2 regions of the Actinomadura verrucosospora genome follow, and region 2 is predicted to be linked to the other one. Evidence: riboswitches for the same ligand, from Rfam matches in the RefSeq annotation. Region 2 holds a riboswitch; the other holds the start of a gene.
The links. Region 2 has a riboswitch for cyclic di-AMP ahead of ABD944_RS16060 (C40 family peptidase). Riboswitches for the same ligand answer to the same signal wherever they lie in the genome.
Positions count from the first base shown of each region.

Region 1: linked by a shared signal. The riboswitch ahead of ABD944_RS31685 (NlpC/P60 family protein) and the one ahead of ABD944_RS16060 (C40 family peptidase) in region 2 are both predicted to bind cyclic di-AMP.

Region 1 covers NZ_BAABEV010000038.1:77,460-80,833, reverse strand. Annotated here, with positions in the region: gene ABD944_RS31695 (DUF305 domain-containing protein) at 1-2, opposite strand, end outside; gene ABD944_RS31690 (DUF6153 family protein) at 79-570, opposite strand; gene ABD944_RS31685 (NlpC/P60 family protein) at 632-1,690, opposite strand; cyclic di-AMP (ydaO/yuaA leader) riboswitch at 1,694-1,838, opposite strand; gene ABD944_RS31680 (M56 family metallopeptidase) at 1,944-2,879, opposite strand; gene ABD944_RS31675 (BlaI/MecI/CopY family transcriptional regulator) at 2,884-3,261, opposite strand; gene ABD944_RS31670 (MMPL family transporter) at 3,266-3,374, opposite strand, start outside.
Region 2 covers NZ_BAABEV010000012.1:103,836-107,209, forward strand. Annotated here, with positions in the region: gene ABD944_RS16055 ((deoxy)nucleoside triphosphate pyrophosphohydrolase) at 28-414, shown strand; gene ABD944_RS16060 (C40 family peptidase) at 411-1,427, opposite strand; cyclic di-AMP (ydaO/yuaA leader) riboswitch at 1,435-1,566, opposite strand; gene typA (translational GTPase TypA) at 1,758-3,374, shown strand, end outside.

The sequences.
Region 1 (3,374 bases), on a different contig from region 2:
ATGGTGGTGAGCCTTCCGTGTCGAGTGCTGTGATCGGTGGTCGGCGGCGGCGCCCGTTTCCGGGCGCCGCTGGACCTGTCACAGCCTCAGCACGCTCAACCTGTGCAGGGAGGGTCTCGGCGGGGGCCGTCCGACCAGGAGGATCCGCACCCGCGGCGGCCGCGACACGGCCATCGGCGGCGACCTCCGCAGGCGCAGCGCCAGGAGGGCCGCGACGAGGGCGAGTGCGAGCAGGGTCAGCATGGCCAGGCAGACCTGGCCGCCGGGGTGGTCGGGGTGGCGGTCGGAGTGATGGCCGCCGGGCCGGTCGCCCCGGGGCGGACGGTGCCCCGCCATCGCTTCGGCGGCGGGGGCGGCGTGCCCGGCGGCCATGGACGTCAGCGGAACGCCGCCCATCTCCGCCGGGCTCGCCGTGGACTGGAAGCCGTGCATCGCCAGCAGCCCGAGGAGCACGAGCAGGCCGGACGCCAGCCGGAGGACGTCCGGGCGCACGGAGCGCCTCGGCCGTCCCACCGGCCGTTCCGCGTGCGCGCCGTCCCGTGCGGGGAGGCCGCCGACGTGCGTGCTCATCTCGCGGACCAGGGTAGCGAAGGGTGATCGGCGGTCACCGGCGGGTCACCGCTTCGAGGGGTCAGGCGACACGGACCCCGCCCGCGAACGGGCGGCCGGCGATGGGGGCGATCTTGACGACGTCGCCGGTCTGCGGCGCGTGGACCATGTTGCCGTTGCCGATGTACATGCCCATGTGGTGCAGGTCGCTGTGGAAGAACACCAGGTCGCCGGGCTTGAGCTGGCTCATGCTCACGTGGGTCCCGGCGTTGTACTGGCTGCCGGTGTAGTGGCCGAGCGTGATGCCGACCTGCGCGTAGGCGTAGAGGGTCAGCCCGGAGCAGTCGAAGCCCTTGATGTTGGCGCCCTGCGCGGTGCCGTAGCTCGGGCCGGACGCGTTGCCGCCGCCCCAGGAGTAGGGCACGCCCTGCTGGGCGAGGGCGGCCCGGACGGCCGTCATGGCCTTGGCCGAGGCCCCGCCGGAGTTGAGGTTGGGGATGGAGGCGGGACCCGTGCCCGCGGTCCTGAAGGTGCCGAGCTGCTTCTCGACCTTCTTGAGCTTGATCTGGAGTTCCCGGCGCTTCTTCCTCGCCTCGCCGGTGAGCGCGCGCACCTGGGCGGCGCGCTGCTCGGCGGCCTTGCGGGACCGGTCGGCGCCCTGCATCACCTGGAGCATCTGGGTGATGCGGACGTCGTTCTGCTTGGCGAAGTAGTTGAGGGTGGCCGACTGGTCCAGGACGGCCTGCGGGTCGGACGACGAGGCGAACGTGATGGCCGGGTCCGCCGGGCCGTTCTTGTAGCTGTCCGCGGCGATCTTCGCCATGCGTTCGCGCGCTTCGTCCAGCGCCTTCTGCTGGCGCAGGGCGCTGCTCTTGGCGAGCTTCGCGGCGTGCTCGGCCTGCTTGAGGCGTTCGCGCAGGCCGTTGTACTGCTCGCTGAGCTTCTCGGCCTCGTCGGCGAGCTTCTCCTGCTGCGCGGTCAGTTGCTTGCGCGTCGGCTTCGGCTCGGCGTGGGCGGGCGCGGGCGCGAGAAGCCCGGCGGACAGCGCGAGGGCGGCCGTCCATGCCGTGACGTCGCCGAGCCGGCGGGTGCGGATCCTGCGGCGGGCTGTCGTTCGGGGGCCGGCAGCTCGTCGCTGCATGCGGTGTCCTCTCCTGTACCGCCTACCGGGTCAGCTGACGGGTTCGGGCCGGAGTCGCCCTACCGTCCCGCGGGACGGACTCACCCCTGAAGATCGGGTCCCCGGTTCCCCGGACGGAGACGTCCGCGGGATTCGGCGCGGTCGCCGGCCGTCCCCGGCGGGGACGTCGGACCGTGACCTCCTACGGAGCGTAGGAGGTTTACGGTCGGTTCGCCACCGAAGCGGCAGATTTCCCCAAATGCCACATTCCGCCTCAGCAGGCCGCGGCGAGCTCCACGACCGCCGCGGCCCCGGCCAGGAGCGGCGCGGCGACCGCCGCCACCGCGAACAGGCCCGCCGCGAGCCGGACGGCGCGCCGCGGCCTCGCCGGGGCGCCCTCCAGCCGCAGCACCCGCTCCATCAGCGCACCGGCGGCCGGCGTGCCCGCCGCGCCGAGCGCCCCCGCGCCGGCGGGCGCCGCCGAGAGCCGGCACAACGCGTCGACCAGCGGCTTCCTGCCGTGGACGCGGACCGCGGCGTCGTCCGCGGCCATCTCCAGCAGCAGCGGCAGCCGCGCCTTCGCGCGCCGGACGGTCGGCAGCCACGGCAGCATGGCGTGGACCAGGTCCAGGGCCAGCAGGAAGACATGGTGGCGCTGGCGCAGGTGCGCGCGCTCGTGCGCCAGGACGGCCCCGAGCTCCTCGGCGCTGAGCGCCCGCTGGGCCCCGGTGCTGACCACGATCGCGCGGTGCCGGGACGGCAGCGAGTACGCCACGGGCACGGGGTGGTCGAGGACGAGGACGTCCGGATGGCGGCGGTCCTCCCGGGCGACCAGCCGCAGCATCTCCCGGTGCCGCCGGCGGTGGCGCACGGCCCGGCCGAGCCTCGGCAGGCCGCGGGCGAGCACGGCGGCGCAGGCCGCGGCGAGGACGGCGGTCGCGACGGCCGCGGCGGCGGTGGCGAGACGGCCGTGATGGGGCAGGCAGTCGCGCAGCCGGGACAGCAGTCCGTGCCCCGGACCCGGCGGCGCGAGCAGCCCCGCCGCCGCGATCCCCGCCGCGGCGATGAACGTCCCCGCGAGGGCGGCCGTCCAGCAGGCGATGGCCGTCCCCGGGCCGACGGCGGAGCGCCTGAGGAGGTCCAGAACGGGCCCCGCGGCGCATCCCAGCAGGACCACCGAGACGACGAGCCCGACCACCAGCGGGATCACGGGATCACGCGTCCTCGCCGGCGGTCCGCCGCCGCAGGGCGTCCAGGAGGTGCCGGGCGTCCTCCGGCGGGACGCTCTCGGCGAACCTCGCCAGGATGGCGCCGTGGTCGGAGGCCTCGCTCAGGGCGTCCAGCATCAGCTCGACCGCGTACTCCTCCCGCGGCCGCGTGGGGCTGTAGCGGAAGGCCGTGCCCTCCTGCGTACGCCGGAGGAGGCCCTTCTGCGCCAGGCGTTCGGCCACGGTCTGCACGGTGTTGTAGGCCAGTGCCCTGTCCGCGTCCTCGTTCAGCTCGGCCAGCAGCTCACGGACCCGCAGCGGGCGGGGCGCCGCCCAGAGCACGTCCATGATGGAGCGTTCGAGCGATCCTCCGAGTGCGGACACGCGGTCACCTCCGTACCGCCCCCATTGTGCCGGACGTCTCCTGGGGGCCGGCCTCCTGGAGCGGGGTCTCTCCAGCGTGGGCGGGTTCCCGGCGGCCCGGCATCCACCAGTTG
Region 2 (3,374 bases):
CACGAACACGGAGAGGAGCTGGTCGCGATCGATCTCGTGGTGGTGGGGGCGGCGATCCTCGCGGAGGGGCGGCTGCTGGCCGCCCAGCGCGCCGAGCCGCCGCACATGGCGGGCGGCTGGGAGCTTCCCGGCGGCAAGGTCGACCCCGGAGAGTCGGACGAGGACGCCCTGGTGCGCGAGTGCCACGAGGAACTGGCCGTGAAGGTACGCCTGGGCCGCCGCGTGGGCGGCGACTGGCGCCTCAGCGAACGCGCCGTCCTCCGCGTCTGGACGGCCGAGCTGGTAGAAGGCGAGCCGCAGGCCCTGGAGCACCTGCAACTCCGCTGGCTGGCGCCCTCAGAGCTCCACGACGTCAACTGGCTCCCCGGCGACCGCCCGGCAGTAGACCTCCTGGCCGTCCAAGGCCTCAGCTAGGAAATCCTATTCGCGCCTGCGAAGTCGGAGCGGTCGGAGAGTTTGGAGATCTTGACCACGTCGCCGGTCTGGGGGGCGTGGAGGTACTTGCCGTCGCCCAGGTAGATGCCCATGTGGTGCAGGTTGCTGCCGAAGTACACCAGGTCGCCGGAGCGGAGGGCGCCGCGGGAGACCTTCGTTCCCATGGCGAACAGGTCGCCGGTGTAGTGCGGGAGGCCGGGCTTGCCGACCTGGGCGTAGGCCCAGACGACGAGGCCCGAGCAGTCGAAGCTGCTCGGTCCGGCGGCGGCCCACACGTACGGGGAGCCGAGCTTGGTGAGCGCCTTGCGGGCCATCTTGGCGGGCAGGCCGGAGCCCTTCACGGTGGCGCTGAGGCCGGTGCGCGGGTCGCTCGCGTGGGTGGTGGTCAGCTTGTCGAGGCGCTTCATCACCTCGGAGACCTTGGCCTTGGCGGCCTCGCGCGCCTGCTTGGCGTCGTCCCAGGCCTTCTTGACCTGGGCGGTCTTGGCCTTGGCGGTGCGCTCCGCGGCGTCGGCCTGGTCGATCTGCTTCTTCAGGGCGAGGACGGCGGTGGCCTGGCTCTGCGCCAGGTAGGCGCGGTCGGACAGCCCCTCGGGGGAGGCGCCGGAGCCGAAGAGGACGTCGGGGCCGCCGGCCATGTAGTTCGCGGCGGCCAGGCTGCCGAGCTTCTGGCGGGCGGGTTCGGCGAGGGCGCGCAGCCGCTCGGCCTCCCGGGTGGCGTCCTGTTCGGCCTTGCGGGCCTTGGTGAACTCGACGCGGGCCTTGTTGAACTTCTCCGTGAGGATCTCGGCCTCTTCGTTCAGCGCGTCGAGGCTCTTGCGCAGGCCCTTCTCCGTCGTCGGCGTGGGGCTCGGCGCCGTGGGCGCGGAGGCGGGCCGGAACGGCTGGGCGGCGTGGGCGAGGTCCGGCGCGGTGGCGCCGAGACCGATCAGGAGCAGGGTGGCGGTGGCGGTGGGCAGAACGCGACGCCGCCGGGGGGAATCCGGAGCCAAGCCGGTGTTCTCCTCTCCTCGTACGCCTACCGGGTTAGCTGACGGGTTCGGGCCAGGAGTCGCCCTACGACGAGCGTCGATTCACCCCGAGGGTGGTGGGTCCCCGGTTCTCCCGCGGGAGATTCGGCGTTCCGGCCGCAGTCCCCTGGGGGCGGGACTCCGGACGACCGGATCTCGGGCAGATTACAAAGGATGCGCAAAGTTGGCCAATCGAGGTCCGTGTGACCGATGGGGCGAACGACTCGGAGTGGGTGGTACGCACGGCCAAGTAGAATGGGTACGGCCGCACGTCTGCGGCGACTCCCGAACTCTCACGCAAGGCGAACCCGCATGCCCATCTCCACGCGCGACGACCTCCGTAACGTCGCGATCGTCGCCCACGTCGACCATGGCAAGACGACGCTGGTCGACGCCATGCTCTGGCAGTCCGGGGCCTTCCGCGAGAACCAGGACGTCGACGACCGCGTGCTCGACTCCAACGACCTGGAGCGCGAGAAGGGGATCACCATCCTCGCGAAGAACACCGCGGTCCTGCACAACGGCCTGACGATCAACATCATCGACACCCCGGGGCACGCCGACTTCGGCGGCGAGGTCGAGCGCGGCCTGTCCATGGTGGACGGCGTCGTCCTGCTGGTCGACGCCAGCGAGGGCCCGCTCCCGCAGACGCGCTTCGTGCTGCGCAAGGCGCTCGCCGCGCGGCTGCCGGTGATCCTGGTCGTGAACAAGACCGACCGCCCCGACGCGCGCATCGACGAGGTCGTGGACGAGACCTACGAGCTGTTCATGGACCTCGACGCCGACGAGGACCAGATCGACTTCCCGATCGTGTTCGCGTCCGGCCGCGCCGGGCGGGCCTCGCTCGACAAGCCCGCCGACGGCGCCATGCCCGGCAGCGAGGACCTGGAACCGCTGTTCAAGGTCATCACCGAGACGATCCCCGCGCCGTCCTACGACCCCGACGGCCCGCTCCAGGCGCACGTGACGAACCTGGACGCCTCCAGCTACCTCGGCCGGATCGCGCTGTGCCGCGTGCACGCCGGCACGATCAAGAAGGGCCAGCAGGTCGCCTGGTGCCGGCGCGACGGCAGCGTCGAGCGGGTGAAGATCACCGAGCTGATGATGACGGAGGCGCTCACCCGCAAGCCCGCGGACGAGGCCGGGCCCGGCGACATCATCGCCATCGCCGGCATCCCCGACATCATGATCGGTGAGACCCTCGCGGACCCGGACGACCCGCGCCCGCTGCCGCTGATCACGGTGGACGAGCCGGCGATCTCCATGACGATCGGCACCAACACCGGGCCGATGGCGGGCCGCGAGAAGGGCACCAAGGTCACCGCCCGGATGGTCAAGGACCGCCTCGACCGCGAGCTCGTCGGCAACGTGTCGATCCGGGTGCTGCCGACCGAGCGCCCCGACGCCTGGGAGGTGCAGGGCCGCGGCGAGCTGGCCCTGGCGATCCTGGTCGAGAACATGCGCCGCGAGGGCTACGAGCTGACCGTCGGCAAGCCGCAGGTCGTCACGCGGGAGATCGACGGCAAGAAGCACGAGCCGGTCGAGCGGCTCACCGTCGACATCTCCGAGGAGCACCTCGGCGCCGTCACGCAGCTGATGGCGGTCCGCAAGGGCCGCATGGAGCACATGACCAACCACGGGACGGGCTGGATCCGGATGGAGTTCCTCGTCCCGGCCCGCGGCCTGATCGGGTTCCGCACCGAGTTCATGACCGAGACGCGCGGCACCGGCATGGCGCACCACGTCTTCGAGGACTACGAGCCCTGGTTCGGCGAGCTGCGCACCCGTCCGTCCGGCTCGCTCGTCGCCGACCGGTCCGGCGCCGCCACCGCCTACGCCATCACGAACCTCCAGGAGCGCGGGACGTTCTTCGTCGGCCCGACCACCGAGGTGTACGAGGGCATGATCGTCGGGGAGAACTCCCGCGCC